4 regions of the Azospirillum sp. UENF 312511 genome follow, and region 1 is predicted to be linked to each of the others. Evidence: predicted binding sites of a transcription regulator. Region 1 holds the regulator's gene; each other region holds the start of a gene.

The links. The regulator PhoB, encoded in region 1, activates phosphate uptake and scavenging genes when phosphate is short. The targets are predictions, from matches to a motif close to TNTCATAAAACTGTCA.
Region 2: the regulator PhoB is predicted to act here: its motif matches at 1,576-1,591, upstream of ACWPN7_RS22060 (diacylglycerol/lipid kinase family protein).
Region 3: the regulator PhoB is predicted to act here: its motif matches at 1,445-1,460, upstream of ACWPN7_RS03205 (RNA degradosome polyphosphate kinase).
Region 4: the regulator PhoB is predicted to act here: its motif matches at 1,666-1,681, upstream of ACWPN7_RS07730 (Na/Pi cotransporter family protein).

The regions. Positions count from the first base shown of each region.
Region 1 is NZ_JBSNCG010000003.1:1,617,394-1,621,599, forward strand. It holds gene pstA (phosphate ABC transporter permease PstA) at 1-354, shown strand, start outside; gene pstB (phosphate ABC transporter ATP-binding protein PstB) at 392-1,177, shown strand; gene phoU (phosphate signaling complex protein PhoU) at 1,223-2,038, shown strand; gene phoB (phosphate regulon transcriptional regulator PhoB) at 2,070-2,774, shown strand; gene ACWPN7_RS18980 (hypothetical protein) at 2,928-3,200, opposite strand; gene ACWPN7_RS18985 (DsrE family protein) at 3,206-3,643, opposite strand; gene ACWPN7_RS18990 (HesA/MoeB/ThiF family protein) at 3,670-4,206, opposite strand, start outside.
Region 2 is NZ_JBSNCG010000003.1:2,250,651-2,254,856, reverse strand. It holds gene ACWPN7_RS22065 (hypothetical protein) at 1-487, opposite strand, end outside; gene ACWPN7_RS22060 (diacylglycerol/lipid kinase family protein) at 609-1,550, opposite strand; gene ACWPN7_RS22055 (UDP-2,3-diacylglucosamine diphosphatase) at 1,746-2,591, shown strand; gene ACWPN7_RS22050 (glycosyltransferase family 4 protein) at 2,588-3,604, shown strand; gene ACWPN7_RS22045 (IS110 family transposase) at 3,638-4,206, shown strand, end outside.
Region 3 is NZ_JBSNCG010000001.1:710,190-714,395, forward strand. It holds gene ACWPN7_RS03195 (CYTH and CHAD domain-containing protein) at 1-754, opposite strand, end outside; gene ACWPN7_RS03200 (SixA phosphatase family protein) at 826-1,344, opposite strand; gene ACWPN7_RS03205 (RNA degradosome polyphosphate kinase) at 1,561-3,708, shown strand; gene ACWPN7_RS03210 (Ppx/GppA phosphatase family protein) at 3,728-4,206, shown strand, end outside.
Region 4 is NZ_JBSNCG010000001.1:1,656,665-1,660,870, forward strand. It holds gene ACWPN7_RS07730 (Na/Pi cotransporter family protein) at 1-1,560, opposite strand, end outside; gene ACWPN7_RS07735 (DMT family transporter) at 1,745-2,644, opposite strand; gene ACWPN7_RS07740 (LysR substrate-binding domain-containing protein) at 2,761-3,624, shown strand; gene ACWPN7_RS07745 (glycine zipper 2TM domain-containing protein) at 3,761-4,206, shown strand, end outside.

The DNA of each region.
Region 1 (4,206 bases):
ATCCGCGAGGCGGCGCTGGGCGTCGGCGCCTCGCCGCTGCAGACGGTGACGCACCATGTCCTGCCGCTGGCCCTGCCGGGCATCCTGACCGGCACCATCATCGGTATGGCCCGCGCGTTGGGCGAGACGGCGCCGCTGCTGATGATCGGCATGGTCGCCTTCATCGTGGACATCCCGGGCGGCCTGACCGACAGCGCCACGGCCATCCCGGTGCAGATCTACATGTGGGCGGACAGCCCCGAGCGGGCCTTCACGGAGCGCACCTCCGCGGCGATCCTGATCCTGCTCGCCTTCCTCATCCTGATGAACGGCCTGGCCGTCTTCCTGCGCAAGAAATTCGAGAGGCGTTGGTAACCCCATGAGCGTCCAGACCCACATCCCGGCCACGGCCATGGCTTCGCGTCCCGCCGCCGGCATCCACGGCACCAAGATGGTCGCCCGCGACGTCAAGGTGTTCTACGGGGCCAAACAGGCGCTCAAGGGCATCAACCTGGAGATCCAGGAAAACCGCGTGATGGCGCTGATCGGCCCGTCCGGCTGCGGCAAGTCGACGTTCCTGCGCTGCCTGAACCGCATGAACGACACCATCGAGAACTGCCGCGTCGAGGGGCTGATCGCGCTCGACGGCGAGGATGTCTACGGCAAGTCCATCGACGCCGTGCAGCTCCGCGCCCGCGTCGGCATGGTCTTCCAGAAGCCGAACCCCTTCCCGAAGTCGATCTACGACAACATCGCCTACGGTCCGCGCATCCACGGCATCGCCAGCCACCGCGACGAGATGGACGAAATCGTCCAGACCTCGCTGCAGCGCGCCGGCCTGTGGAACGAGGTGAAGGACCGCCTGCGCGAGCCGGGCACCGGCCTGTCCGGCGGCCAGCAGCAGCGCCTGTGCATCGCCCGCGCCATCGCCGTCAGCCCCGAGGTGATCCTGATGGACGAGCCCTGCTCGGCGCTCGACCCCATCGCGACCGCCCACATCGAGGAGCTGATCGACGAGTTGCGCGAGAACTACACGATCGTCATCGTCACCCACAACATGCAGCAGGCGGCCCGCGTCTCCCAGAAGACCGCCTTCTTCCATCTGGGCGACATGGTGGAGTGCGACGACACCGAGGAAATCTTCACCAACCCGCGGGACGAGCGCACCCAGGGCTACATCACCGGCCGCTACGGCTGATCCCCGGCATCGCCGCATCCTTTCCATCAGCGAAGGACGTGAAGCATGAGCAACGAACACATCGTGCGTTCCTTCGCGCACGAACTTGAGCGCCTGTCCAATCTGATCACCCAGATGGGCGGCGTCGCCGAAGCGCAGGTGGACGCCGCCGTGAAGGCGGTGGCCCGCCGCGACGTCGCGCTGGCCGCCCAGGTCATGCAGGCCGACCGGCGCATCGACGCCTACGAGCGCGACATCGACGCCGAGGCCGTGCGCCTGCTCGCCCTGCGCCAGCCGCTGGCCCAGGACCTGCGCGAGATCGTGTCGGCGCTGAAGATCGCGTCGGACCTGGAGCGGATCGGCGACTACGCCTCCAACATCGCCAAGCGCTCGCTGGCGCTGGCCCAGGTGCCGGTGGTGCGCCCGGCGGTGGCCATCCCGCGCATGGGGCGGCTGGTCGAGTCGATCATGAAGGACGTGCTGGACGCCTACATCGAGCGCGACGTCCAGCGCGCCATCGCCGCCTGGGAGCGCGACGAGGAGCTGGACGACCTCTACACCAGCCTGTTCCGCGAAGTCCTCACCTACATGATGGAGGACCCGCGCAACATCACGCCCTGCACGCACCTGCTGTTCATGGCGAAGAACCTGGAGCGGATCGGCGACCACGCCACCAACATCGCCGAGACCATCCATTATCTGGTGGTCGGGACGACACTGCGCGCCGCGCGTCCGAAGAACGACGGCAGCAGCTTCGCCGTGGTCGAGCCGGGCGGTTCGGTCATGGATGCGGCTACGGAGTCGGTGGAACGGGGGCCAGTGGAACGGGGATTGCCGCGGGACGGCGGCCCGGATAACGATGGAGCGGGACATGCCGCGTGACGGAGAGACGCGCAGTGGGAGCGGGACAAGCATGAATTCGGCGCTGAAGCCGCTCGTTCTCATCGTCGAGGACGAAGCCGACATCGTGACGCTGCTGAAGTACAATCTGGAGAAGGAAGGCTTCCGCGTGAACGCCGCCACCGACGGCGAGGAAGCTCTTCTGCTGGCCGGCGAGCAGACGCCGAACATTGTCCTGCTCGACTGGATGCTGCCGTTGATGTCGGGGCTGGAGGTCTGCCGCCAGATGCGCCGCAACAGCAAGATGCGCGACATCCCGATCATCATGCTGACCGCCCGCGGCGAGGAGGCGGACCGCGTGCGCGGCCTGAATTCCGGCGCCGACGACTACATCACCAAGCCCTTCTCCCCAACCGAGCTGGTCGCCCGCATGCGCGCCGTGCTGCGCCGCTCGGCCCCCGGCATGACCGACGAGACGCTGCAGTTCGCCGACGTGACCATGGATCTGGCCGCCCACCGGGTGCGCCGGAACGGCCGCGACGTGCATCTGGGGCCGACCGAATTCCGCCTGCTGCGGCATTTCATGCAGCATCCCGGCCGCGTCTTCTCGCGCGAGCAGCTTCTCGACGTGGTGTGGGGCCACGACGTCTATGTCGAGCCGCGCACCGTGGACGTTCACATCCGCCGTCTGCGCAAGGCGATGAACGAGGAGACGGAGATGGACCTGATCCGCACCGTCCGCTCGGCGGGCTACGCGCTGGACAGCAAATCGGTCTGACCGAAATGCGCCAAGCGCCGGCCTTGCCCTCTCCCTAACCCTCCCCCCGCTGACGCAGGGGAGGGGATTGTTTCCCTCTCCTGCGAAGCGGGGGAGGGAAGGGGCCCACGCGTCAGCGTGGGAAGGGTAGGGGCTATGTGTGCAATGCGAAAGCTACCCCTCCAGCAGCTCCACCGCCTCCCGCAAAATCGCCACCTTCGGGCCGAAGCGCTTCGCCGGGTCGCTGTCCTCGATGAAGCCGATCATCATGCGCAGGGCGTGCGCCACCCGCGGAGCGAGATCGGGATGCGCCGTCACATGCTGCGCCAGATGGACCAGCGCGTCCCGGTAGGGCCGGCCCTCGAAGCCCTCCGCGGCGATCGCCTCGAAGCGGTTCGCGTGTTCGATCACCAGGCTGTGGTCCACCGGGCTGTGGTCGTCCGTCATCGCGTTCACACGAACAGGATCGCGCCGGTCTTCGGCGCGTCGTTCAGGAAGGTGACGACCCCGCCGGTCGTCACCGGCACGTCGGGGCGCAGCGGCACGCCGGCTGGCAGGCCGAGCGCGCGCAGCCCCATCTCGCAGGCCATGACCGTGACCTTGAGCATCACGCAGGCTTCCAGCAACTCCTCGAAGCCGGCCAGCCCGTTGGCGGTGAAGGCGGCGTCGCGCTCCGCCGGGCGGCTGCCGTCGTCGGCCGGGTCCAGCCGGTGCCAGCCCGGCACGCCGTCGGTGTCTCCGGCCAGCAGCGTGTTCAGGGCGCGGCCGGTGAAGAACAGTGTGACCTTGCGGTTGGTCGCCGCCGCCGCGCTGGCCATCACCAGGGCGTAGTGCACCCGGTCGAAGCCGCCCGCGAACAGGACGATGGACAGGGACTCGGGGCCTTCCATGACTAAAGGGCTCTCCCAATCGCCGCTCAGTGGGCGGACAGGTCGTGGATGGTCGGGTGGGTGCCGCACAGCGGGCAGTCCGGGTCGCGGCGCACGGTGATGCGCTGGAAGGAGGCGTGCAGCGTGTCCAGCATCATCAGGCTGCCCGACAGCCCCTCGCCGATGCCCATGATCTCCTTCAGCACCTCGGTCGTCTGGAGCGAACCGACGAAGCCGGCCAGCGCTCCCAGAACGCCGCCTTCGGAGCAGGACGGCACCAGACCGCGCGGCGGCGGTTCCGGGAACAGGCACCGGTAGCAGGGGTGCGGGTCGCCGAGATGCGCCTTGAAGGTGGAGACCTGCCCGTCGAAGCGCAGGATTGCCGCCGACACCAGCGTCTTTTTCGCGAAGTAGCAGGCATCGTTCAGCAGGAAGCGCGTGGCGAAATTGTCCGACCCGTCGGCCACGATGTCGTAGCGCCCGATCAGGTCCAGCGCGTTGTCCTTCGTCAGCCGTGCCTTGTGCACCTCCACCGCCACGTCGGGGTTCAGCGCGCGGATGCGGGCGGCGGCGCTCTCCACCTT
Region 2 (4,206 bases), 630 kb from region 1:
CGGCGGTGCGCGCCTCGTTCAGGGCCGACATGGCCTTGTCCATGCGTTCCGTCTTGGTCTTGAAGGCCTTTTCAGCCGCCCCGAGCTTCTCCGCCCAGGCCTTGTCCTCCTCATCCTCGGGCCGCTCCTTGATGAAGCGGTCCTTCACGGCGTTGGTCGCCATTTGGCGCAGTCCCAACGCCACGTCCTTCTCGGTCATCTTGCCGGACTTGACGAAGTCTTCCAGCATCGCGCGGCCCTTGGAGCCGATGGAGGCGAAGACCTTCCCCGCCACGCCGGTCAGCGACTTGGCCAGCCCGCTGAGTTCCACGCTGTCCTCGCCCTTCAGGGCGGCCAGGGCCGCGGAGCCCGCGGAGGACCCGGCGTCGGAGGCCGCCTTCCAGGTCCCCTCCGCCTCTGCGGCCCCCCCGGCGGGCTTCCATTTGGTGGCGGTCGCGGTGCTGCTGGCCGCGGTGGCTGAAAACAGGGCGTTGATCGACGTGGACATGGCTTCCCCCTTGCGGTCCCGCCTGAGCCGCGGGGCCTTGATCCTTAGAGATCGAAGTAATTATCGAATGTTCCCAAGTAATTTTCCCCAGAGACCCCTTAACGGACTCTTAAAACATTGTTCAGCGCGCCAGCACCGGCAGAACCCACGGTGCCAACGCGATCTCCACCGGCAGACAGGCGATCACGTCGCCGTCGCCCTGCACGGGCTCCCCCACCGGCCCCTCGATGACCACTTGGCGGGCGGGCAGGACGCGGTAATCGGGGTAGCGCGGCAACCGCCCGGCAGTGACGCCCCAGAGGTAGCGCAGGGCGTTCCCCCGCCCCGCCCGCGGAAACAGGCAGACGTGCAGCCGTGGGTCGGTCAGCCGGGCGTCGGGCGCGCAGACGAAGCGCCCCCCGTAGAAGTGCCCCTTGGCGACGATGACGGAGGCGACCTCCACCGGTTCCGCGCCGTCCACCGCCACACGATAGGGGCCGCCACCGCCCGCGGCGATCCGGGCCAGCGTTTCCACCGCATAGGCGCCCTTGCCGATCAGCCGCTTCAGCCGCGTGTCCACCCGCTCGACAACCCGGGCATCCAGGCCGGCGCCGGCCATCATGGCGAAGGCGCGGCCATTCGCCACACCCAGATGCACGGGCATCGTGCGCCCTTCCGCCAACACCCGCGCCACGCCCTCCGCATCCAGCGGCAGGTCCAGTTCATGGGCGAGCACGTTGGCGGTGCCCAGCGGCACGATGCCCAAGGGGATCGTCGTCTCCCCGCCTCCGCGCGCGCCCAGCCCGTTGACCACCTCGTTTATGGTGCCGTCGCCACCCGCCGCGACCACCGCGTCGAAGGCGGCGGGCGCCACCGCGCGGGCCATCGCCTCCGCGTCGCCACGCCCGCCGGTGGCCCGAAGCGTCACCACCGCCCCGTGGCGCTGCTCCAGCAGCTCCAGCACCGCACCCAGACGGCGCGCCCGACGGGCGCCGGCCACCGGGTTGTGGATGATCAGAAGGCGCCGCCGGGTTGCCGCGGCCGGCCCGGACGCCTCAGGCACCGATTCGGCCCCGTCAGCCACGCCAGCCTCCAATATGACCATCCCGTTTCAGTTTTGATAAAGTCATTTTGCGCCTTTGTTACGTCGACAAGAAGTCTTATCGAAATCGTTTTCCCCAACAGATGCGAGCACTCGAAATCATTGTCAAGACAATGACCCGCGGATATAGGGAAAGCGTTTCACCGAAACTTTGCCGGAACGGCGATGGAGCGGGGCATGAGCGCATCACGCGACGTCAAGCGATACCGCAGCATCTGGATCTCCGACGTCCATCTGGGCACGCGGGGATGCAAGGCGGAGTATCTTCTCGATTTCCTGAAGCACAACGAATCCGACCATCTCTATCTCGTCGGCGACATCGTGGACGGCTGGCGGCTGCGCAAGACCTGGTACTGGCCGCAGGCGCACAACGACGTGGTGCAGAAGATCCTGCGCCGGGCGCGCAAGGGCGTGCAGGTCTATTACATCCCCGGCAACCACGACGAGGCCGCCCGCGACTACGCCGGCCTGCAGTTCGGCGGCGTCCAGGTGGTGGAGGAGATGATCCACGTCACCGCCGACGGGAGGCAGTTGCTGGTCACCCACGGCGACCGCTTCGACGTGGTGGTGAAGTACGCCCGCTGGCTGGCCTTCATCGGCGACAACGCCTACGTGGTCCTGCTCCAGGCCAACACGCTGTTCAACTGGGTCCGCCGCAAGCTGGGCTTCCCCTACTGGTCGCTGTCCGCCTTCCTGAAGCACAAGACGAAGACGGCGGTCGAGTTCATCGGCAACTACGAGACCGCGCTGGGCGACGAGGCCCGGCGCCGCAAGGTCGACGGGGTCGTCTGCGGTCATATCCACACCGCGGAAATCCGCGACATGGAAGGAATCCTCTATTGCAACGACGGCGACTGGGTCGAGTCCTGCACCGCCTTGGTCGAGCACCCCTGCGGCCGGCTGGAGATCATCGACTGGGCGGCGGACATCCGCCGGCGCACCGCAACGACGCTGCCAGCCCACATCCCGGCCAAGGAGAAGCCGGAGAAGGAGAAGGCGGCCAAGGAGTCGGTTGCGGCGTGAACATCCTGATCGTCTCCGACGCCTGGCTCCCCCAGGTCAACGGCGTGGTGCGCACCATCGGCACCGTCCGCTCGGAGCTGGAGGCCATGGGCCACCGCGTGGAGGTGATCGGCCCCGACCGCTTCCGCACCGTGCCCATGCCCACCTACCCGGAAATCCGGCTGGCGCTGGGCGCGGGACGGCGGCTGACCGCGATGATCGACGCGCTGCGCCCCGACTGCATCCACATCGCCACCGAAGGGCCGCTGGGTTTCGCCACCCGGCGCTATTGCCTCGGCCGCGGCAAGCCCTTCACCACCGCCTACCACACCCGCTTCCCGGAATATGTGCGCGACCGGGCGCCGGTGCCGCTGGCCCTCAGCTACGCGGTGGTGCGCCGCTTCCACAAACCGTCCTCGGCGGTGATGGTGGCGACGCCATCCATCGAGAGCGACCTTGCCGCCCGCGGCTTCACCAACATCCGGCGCTGGACGCGCGGCGTGGACACCGAGCTGTTCCGCCCCCGCGCCAAGAGCTTCCTGGCGCTGCCCCGCCCCATCGCCCTCTATGTCGGGCGCGTGGCGGTGGAGAAGAACCTGGAGGAATTCCTGAAGCTCGATCTGCCGGGCAGCAAGCTGGTGGTCGGCGACGGCCCGGCCCGCGCGGAGCTTCAGCAGAGATACCCGGACGTCCATTGGGCCGGCGCCCGCCATGGCGAGGAGTTGGCCCAGCATTACGCCGCGGCGGACGTCTTCGTCTTCCCGTCGCGCACCGACACCTTCGGCCTGGTGCTGCTGGAGGCGCTGGCCTCGGGCGTGCCGGTGGCGGCCTACCCGGTGCCCGGCCCGCTGGACGTGGTCGACGGCTCCGGCGTCGGCTGCCTGGACGAGGATCTGAAGGGGGCGGTCGAACGCGCCCTGACCATTCCGCCGGACCTGTGCCGGGACTATGCCCTGAACTTCTCCTGGCGGCGCTCCGCCGAGCAGTTCCTGGCGAACCTGCGCCCTTGTATGACAAGCTCAGTCCATATTTAACCCTGGACGGCTGGTGGCGACCTGTCGTCCAGGTTGACCGACCCCGTCGCGCCCAAGGCTCCGAAGCCGAGTGAAAGCTTGAGGGCGGCCAACCATCCTTGCAAGTCCGAACGGTTGCTTGAGCACGAGCTCGCATCACAAGGAAGGATCACGAGGATGCCGGAATCTGAACGAGCCGTGGGGATCGATTGCGGGAAGGATTTCCTGGATGTTGCCGTGTTCCCCGGCGCCGGCTGGCATCGGGTGGCCAACACGTCCGAAGGACACCGGGAGCTGGTGGCCTGGATCACGGAACGGGCAATCGGCGTCGTCGGTCTGGAAGCCAGCGGCGGCTATGAACGTCCGGTTCGGAACGCACTGCGCGCCGCCGGGGTATCGGTCCGGGTGTTCGATCCAGCGCGGGTCCGCCATTTTGCCAAAGCCAAGGGGCGGCGGGCCAAAAACGATCGCCTCGACGCGGCGGTAATCGCCGAGTTCACAGCCACCCAGACGGCGGAACTGCTGCTTCCGGCCGACCCGGCCCGCGAGGAACTGGCCGGCCTGATCAAGGCGCGCCGCCTGCTCGTCAGCAAACGCGCTGATCTCGGCAAGGGCATCCCCCA
Region 3 (4,206 bases), on a different contig from region 1:
GACCGTGCCGCAGGATGTGGCGGTAGGCCTCGGCCACCGTGGTGACCGGGGTGAGGCCCAGCGGCTCCGGCAGGACGGGAGCGGGCAGGCGCCCGGTGACGAGACGGTCGCCGATCTCCGCCTTGCTCTCCGTCCCGATGCGCACCGGCACCCGGCGCTGGAGCGTCAGCGCGATGTCGAACAGGCGGCCGATGCGGCCCGACTTCAGCTCAAGCTCGACCTCGCTGATCCGGGCGCAGGCGTTGCCGGCGGTGATCTGGCCGTCGTCCACCGCCACCTCGATGGAGGTCCGGGCGTCCGGGCGGACGAGCAGGGTGGTGCGCCGGAACTCCGTCGTGAACTGCGGAACCAGCGCCGCCCGCGCGTTCTCCGGCACCAGGGCGGCCACGCCCTCGGCGTCGAGGGGCGTCATGTCGGGGGCGGCCGTGGGGATGGTCCAGTCCCATTTCTTGCGGATGGCCACCGCGGCCGAATCGCCGGGGGTGGCGGCGTTGATGGTCTTCAGCGTCTGGACGAAGCGGTCGCCGTCCTGCCGCACCCGCAGGGCCACGCCCCCCAGGAACAGCCGCCGGTCCGGCGTGTCATAATAGACGGTGCGCAGGTCGCGGACGGCCGGCGCGCCCTCCGCCTTCTCCTTCAGCGCGGGCAGGTCGGCAACGCGGGACAGATCGCGCGGATCGAGATGGAGCTTCATCTCCACCTCGCGCACGGCGGAGACCGCGGTGGGTGCGGCATTCTGGGGCGCGGAAGACACGGGGGGCGACTCCTGCTCGGTTCCGGGCCTGCTCTGTTAAGGGTTGAAATACCCCATTTGGCAAAAGGGCGTTAAGAGAGTTTCCGCGGCAGGATGAAATCGGCCAGCCGTCCCGCCCCGCTGTCCAGGTCGGCCCAGCGGGCCGCTTCGAACAGAATGACGGCGCAGGCACCGGTCGGAAACTTCTCCGCCAGCGCCGCGCGGTGCCGCTCGTCGCCGCTGCCGGTCAGCTCGCGGGCGAGGTCGTGGAGGTCCGGGTTGTGGGCGACCAGCATCAGCGATGACGCGGAGTCGGGCGCGTCGCGCAGCCGTTCCAGAAGCACCCCGGCGCCGCACAGGTAGAGGCCGCGCTCGCGCTCCACCGGGATGTCCGGCGCGTCCATCACCTCCAGCAGACGGTCGGCGGTGTCCGCCGCGCGCCGGGCGGTCGAGCACAGCACCAGCCCAATGCGCGCGCCCCGGTCCTTCAGCTCGTGCCCGACCAGCCGGGCCGCCTTCCTGCCCCGCGGCGCCAGCGGGCGGTCGTGGTCGTCCAGGGAGGGATCGTCCCACGCGGACTTGCCATGGCGCATGAGATACAGGGTCTTCATCGAGGCGGTCCCTTCCTGTCCGGATCGCGGTCCGGCGGGATGCGCCGGGGGTGCGACTGTTTTCGCAGCGGTATTATCGTGACGGCAGTATTATGCTGTCTGACTCAAAACCGTAACGTAGTTGGGGTAGGTTGCTTGGCCCGCCGACCGCGGCGGGCGGTCCGGCCCGACCGGACTGTAGCGGCACCACCCATCACGCAAAAGCCCGAGGCTGCTGTGACCGAACTTCAGGACTTGGAAGCGACCTGCATCGAAGCGGACGCGCCGGAGCGCTTCATCAACCGCGAACTGTCGTGGCTGGCCTTCAACCAGCGCGTCCTGGATGAGGCGTCCAACCCGAACCACCCGCTGCTCGAGCGGCTGAGGTTCCTGTCGATTTCGTCCAGCAACCTCGACGAATTCTACATGGTCCGCGTCGCCGGCCTGAAAGGGCAGGTGGCCGCGGGGGTGAAGACCCCCAGCGCCGAGAACCTGACCCCGGCCCAGCAGCTCACCGCGGTGAACCAGCGCATCGTCGAGCTGATGAACGCGCAGCAGACCATGTGGCGCAGCCTGAAGCAGGATCTGCGCGAGGCCGGCATCATGGTGGTCGACGCCGAGGACCTGACCGAGGGGGAGAAGGACTGGCTGGAGGCCAAGTTCCTCGACGACATCTTCCCGATACTGACCCCCATCGCCGTGGACCCGGCGCACCCGTTCCCCTTCCTGCCCAACCTGGGCTTCTCGCTGGCGCTGCAACTGCATGAGCCGGTGAAGGGGCGGCATCTCGACGCGCTGGTCCCGCTGCCGGCGCAGCTCGACCGCTTCATCCGCCTGCCGGGATCGGAAATCCGCTTCATCCAGCTGGAAAAGCTGGTGATGCTGTTCATCGACCGCCTCTTCCCGCCGTTCCAGGTCAAGGCGCACGGCGTCTTCCGCGTCCTGCGCGACAGCGAGATGGAGATCGAGGAGGAGGCGGAGGATCTGGTCCGCACCTTCGAGAGCGCGCTGAAGCGCCGCCGCCGCGGCAGCGTCATCCGGCTGGCCACCGACGCCGGCATGGCCGCCGACCTGCGCGAGTTCCTGCGCCACGAGCTGCGCGTGTCGAACGACGACGTGTTCGTCCTGGACGGGCTGATCGGCTTGTCGGACACCCGCCAGCTGATCGTCGACGAGCGGCCCGATCTGGTCTTCCGCCCCTTCAACGCCCGCTTCCCGGAGCGCATCCGCGACTTCGGCGGCGACTGCTTCGCGGCCATCCGCGACAAGGACATCGTCGTCCACCACCCCTACGAGAGCTTCGACGTGGTGGTGCAGTTCATCCGGCAGGCGGCGCGCGACCCGCAGGTGGTCGCCATCAAGCAGACGCTCTACCGCACCAGCAAGGACAGTCCGATCGTCGCCGCGCTGATCGAGGCGGCGGAGGCCGGCAAGTCGGTGACCGCCTTGGTCGAGCTGAAGGCCCGCTTCGACGAGGAGGCCAACATCCGCTGGGCGCGCGACCTGGAGCGCGCCGGCGCCCAGGTCGTCTACGGCTTCGTCGATCTGAAGACGCACGCCAAGGTGTCGCTGGTGGTGCGGCGCGAGAACAAGGCGCTGCGCAGCTACGTCCATTTCGGGACGGGCAACTACCACCCGATCACGGCGAAGGTCTACACCGACCTGTCCTTCTTCACCTGCGACCCGGCGCTCTGCCACGACGCGGCGGTGATGTTCAACTACATGACCGGCTACGCCACGCCGAAGCTGTTGGAGAAGATCGCCATCGCCCCGATCACGCTGCGCCAGAAACTGGGCCAGCTGATCGACGCGGAGGTCGCCAACGCCGCCGCCGGCAAGCCCGCCCACATCTGGGTGAAGCTGAACTCCCTGGTCGATTCGGAGATCATCGACCGGCTCTACAAGGCGTCGCAGAAGGGCGTGCAGATCGACATGGTGATCCGCGGCATCTGCTGCCTGCGCCCCGGCGTCAAGGGACTCTCGGAGAACATCCGGGTGCGCAGCATCGTCGGGCGCTTCCTGGAGCACGGGCGCGTGATCTGCTTCGCCAACGGCCAAGCGCTGCCCAGCCCGCAGGCCAAGGTCTTCATCTCCTCCGCCGACTGGATGACGCGCAACCTGGACCGCCGCATCGAGACGCTGGTGCCCATCGAGAACCCGACGGTGCACGAGCAGGTTTTGGACCAGATCATGGTCGCCAACCTGAAGGACGAGGCGAACACCTGGAAACTCGGCCCGGATGGCGTTTATCATCGGGTGGAGGCTGGTCCGGACGCGTTCAGCGCCCATAACTATTTCATGACGAACCCCAGCCTGTCGGGCCGCGGCAGCGCGCTCAGCAGCAAAAAGACGCCGCCGCGGTTGAAGCTGCGTACGGTCATCTGATTGAGGACATCGGTTGCTTATGACGCCGGCGCAGGAACACACGGTCTCTACCAAGGCCATCGAGAAGGTCGCCGACAGGGGCGAGCGGATCGCGGTCATCGACATCGGGTCCAACTCGATCCGGCTCGTCGTCTATGACGCTCTGAAGCGGTCGCCCCTGCCGGTCTTCAACGAAAAGGTCCTGTGCGGGCTCGGCCGCGGGGTGGAGAAGACCGGCTGCCTGAACCCGGACGGCGTGATCCAGGGCCTGGAGGCCCTGGAACGCTTCGCCCTGCTGGTCGGGGGCATGCGCGTCGGGCGGCTGGACGTCATCGCCACGGCGGCGGTGCGCGACGCCACGGACGGTCCGGCCTTCATCCAGCGGGTGAAGGACCGCACCGGCCTCGACGTCAGCGTCATCAGCGGCGAGGAGGAGGCGCGGCTGTCCGCCATGGGCGTGCTGTCCGGTACCCCCGCCGCCGATGGGCTGGTCGGCGACCTCGGCGGCGGCAGCCTGGA
Region 4 (4,206 bases), on a different contig from region 1:
CGGCAGGGCGACCGCGGCAACGTGGGCGTTGATCCGCTTCAGGTCGCGCAGGATGTCGAGCACCAGGGCGCTGGTCTCGATGCTGGCGGCGTCGCCGCGGCGCACGCGGTCGAGATGGCGGGCGGTGGCGGTGCGCTCCAGCGCCCGCACCGCGTCCTTGCCGGCGATGAGCTGGCGGGCCAGCCGCCGGTCCTCGCCGATCAGAATGCCCAGCGCCGTGCGCAGGTTCTCCACCGTGCGGCGGTGCAGTTCCTCCACCTCCCGAAAATCCTCCGGCGCGAAATGCAGGTGGTGGCGGATGCGCTTGGCGGCGAGTTCCATCAGGCTCTTGTCGATGATGTCGCCAATGTGCTCCAGGTTGATGGCGAAGGCCATCAGGTCATCGACCCGCCGGGTCTCCTCGGCGTCGAGGTGGCGGCGGCCGAGTTTGGCGAGGTAGAGCTTGAGGGCGGTGTGCAGCCGGTCCACCCGGTCGTCGGCGCGGCTGACCTCGGCGATCGGACGCTCGTCATTCTGGCGCAGGGCGGTCAGGCTGCGGCGCAGCATGTCCTCCACAAGATCGCCCAGCCGCAGGGTTTCGCGCACCGCACCGGCGATGGCGACGGAGGGCGTCTCCAGAGCCGATTCATCGAGATGCCGGGGCGTCGCCGCATCCTCCCCCGCGTCCTCCGGCTGGGGCAGCAGCCCTTCGGTCAGCCGGGCGAGCGGAGTCACCAGCGGCAGGAAAAGCAGGGCCAGCGCCGCGTTGAAGGCGACATGCGCGCTGACCACCGCCGTCAGCGGGGCCATGCCGGCCAGGAACGACGACGCCACCGGCACCAGCGGCAGGGCCAGCAGCGACCCGGTCACCCGGACCAGCAGATTGCCCAGCGGCACCCGCCGCGCCATCGCTCCGTCGGCCGACGTCGCCAGCACCGCCGGGATGGCGCCGCCGAGATTGGCGCCCAGCACCAACGCCACCGCCGTCTCGGTCCCGATCACCCCCGCCCCGGCCAGCGACCCCGCCAGCATCACCGTGGCGAGGCTGGAATGCACCGCCGCGGTCAGTGCCGCCGCGACGATCAGGGCGAAGAACGGCTCGCCGCCCAACGCCTCCAGCATCGCCTGGACCAGTGCCGACTCCCGGACCGGCAGGGTGGCCGCGCCCAGCAGCTTCAGGGCGAGCAGCATCAGCCCGATGCCGACCAGGATGCGGGCCAGCGCCCGCCGCCCGCGATGCTCGCCGCCCAGCGCGTGCAGCGCCCCGCCGAGCAGCAGCAGGCTGGGCGACAGCCAGTGGAGATCGATGGCGAGCAGCCGGGCGACGAGGCTGGTCCCGACGTCGGCGCCCAGCATCACCGCCAGCGCCATGGGGGTGGTCATGAAGCCCTGCCCGGCCATCGAGGCGGTCATCAGGGCGGTGGCCGTGCTGCTCTGCACCGCGATGGTGGCGGCGACCCCGGCCAGGAAAGCGGCCAGACGGTTGCGCGTGCCGTAGCCGACCCAGCGGCGAACCGCCGCGCCACCCCACCGGAAGACACCCGTCCGCACCAGCCGCAGCGCCCACAGCAGCAGCGCCACGGCGCCGAGGATGTCGATCAGGACCAGGGTGGGCGAGACGGCGGCGGTCGTGATGGCGGGCCTCCCGGCGTGTGGGCCTCAACAACAGGACGATGGAGAGTGGGGCGTCATGAAAACGTAACAATCGCAGGGCGCAACCTGATCCCCCGCGAAAGGCGTATCCCTTTTTGCCAGGATACGGCTTTTACCCCCGCGTCACCAGCCGGATGCCCAGCGCCACCGGCAGGATGCCCAGCAGGTCCCAGGGCTGCACCGTTTCGCCCAGCAACGCCCAGCCGAACAGCATGCCGAGCGGCGGCATCAGGAAGTGATAGGCGCTGGCCTCCGTGGCGCTCGTCCGCTGCAGCAGGCGGAACCACAGCAGGTAGCCGCCGATCGACACCACCAAGGCCTGATAGACCAGCGATCCGGCAAAACCGGCGGTCAGCCGGATCGACCCGGCGTCCTCCAGCAGCAGCCCGAGGGGCAGCAGCGCCAAGCCCGCCGCCAGCACCTGGACCCCGGTCCCGGCGAGCAGCCCGGTCCGCGGCGCCAGCCGCTTGAACAGCAGCGTCCCCGCCGACAGCGCCACCAGCGCGCCGACCGCCAGCGCGATGCCCAGCGGCGCGTCCGTCCCGCTGCCCAGCCGCCCGCGGACAACCAGCGCCACCCCGGCCACCCCCAGCGCCAGCCCCACCGCCTTGCGCCGGTTCATCGCCTCGCCCAGCACCAGGGCGGCCAGCGCTGCGGTCAGCACCGGGTTCGCGCTGACGATCAGCGCCGTCAGGCCGGAGGACACGTGGGTCATGCCGCTGTAACTCAGCCCCAGATAGAGCGCGTGGTTGAGCAGGCCGAGCAGCGCCAGCAGGCCGAGCGTCCGCCCGGCCATCCCCCGATACTCGCCCCGCCACGCCGCGACCGCGACGAGCAGCGTCCCGGCCATCAAAAAGCGGAAGGCCAGCAACAGCAGCGGTGGGCAGTCGGCCAGCCCGATCTTCCCCGCGGCGAAGGCCGAACTCCAGGCGAGGCAGAAGGGCACGACCAGGGCAAGCGGCGCTGCCCGCGGATCAGCCAAGGGTAAGGGGTGCGTGGCGGCATGAGTCATGGCCGGTCCTCTCCCATGGGGAAGGTTGTGCATTGGAGAGAGGATGGCGCGAGGTCTTTCCATTTGGAAATTGGATGATATCATCCATTGCATTCGAAACCTGAATGGTTGGTCCGATGCGCGAGATGGATCTGGGCCTGTTGCGCACCTTCGTTTCGGTGGTGGACGCCGGCGGCTTCACGCGGGCCGGCGAGCGGGTGCACAAGACGCAATCGACGGTCAGCCAGCAGATCCGCCGGCTGGAGGAGCAGGTTGGCCTGCCGCTTCTCGACCGCAACAGCCGCGCCGTCGCACTGACCGACGACGGCGAGCGGCTGCTCGGCTACGCCCGCCGGCTGCTGGCGCTGAACGACGAGGCGAACGCCGTGCTGTCCGGGCGCCCGGCGGCGGAGGTGGTGCGGCTGGGCGTGCCGGAGGATTACGCGGTGGAGCGGCTGCCCCGCCTGCTCGCCGACTTCGCGCGGGCGAACCGGCGGCTGCGGCTGGACGTGCGCTGCGACCTGTCGGTGCGCCTGCGCGCCGACGTGGAGTGCGGCGACCTCGACATCGCCCTGATCAAGCAGGAACCCGGCCGCCCCGGCGCGCTGCGCGCGTGGCGGGAGCCGCTCTGCTGGATCGGCCCGGCGGCGGAGGACCTGCACCGTGAGGACCCGCTGCCGCTGGTGCTGTTCCCGCAGGGCTGCGTCTACCGCAACCGCGCGGTGCATGAGCTGGAGCGCGCCGGGCGGCGGTGGCGGGTGGCCTATTCCAGCCCCAACCACGCCGGGGTGCGCGCCGCGGTGTCCGGCGGGCTGGGGGTCAGCGTGCTCCCCCACAGCGCCCTGCCGCCCGGCGCGCGCTTCCTCGGCGTGGCGGACGGCTTGCCGGCGCTGCCGGAGACGGAACTGGCGCTGCTGACCGGAAGTGCGACGCGCGGCGCGGGGGTGGAGATGGTCACCGCGCTGCTGACGGAGAGCCTTCCCGAACCGGTGTGGGCGTGAGGAGCACGGCGGGGCGGGGCAAGGACGGGTTAGCCCTTTCGCGCACCCCAAAAAGGTCACGCCCCCCACGGTCGTCGGATGGATGAAGACTCCGCCCCCGGATGTTCATTCGGGTGAGACGTACCCTGGAGTCATCATGACGCACATCCGCTTCACCCCCAAATCCATCGCCATCGCGCTGCTTGCCGGTGTGGCGGCCTTGGGCGCTGGAGCGTCCCCGGTCCTCGCCGACCCGCCCGATTGGGCGCCGGCCCACGGCTGGCGCGCCAAGCAGGAGCGCCATCACGAGCGCGAGCGCCACGAGCGGGGCCGCTATTACGAGCACGGCTACATCGACGGCGGCTATGGCGACGGCCGCGCGGTGATCGTGCGCCGCCCCCCGCCGGTGGTGGTCTATGAGGAGCCGCCGGTCGTGCATTACGCCCCGGCCCCCGTCTACATCGAGGAGCCGCCGCCGGTGATCGTCCAGCAGCGCCCGCGCGTGGTCCGCGCCGCGCCGCAGGTGGTGGAGTGCGGGCCGCTCGACGGCGACCTGATCGGCGTGCTCGGCGGGGCGGCCGTCGGCGGGCTGGTCGGCTCGCA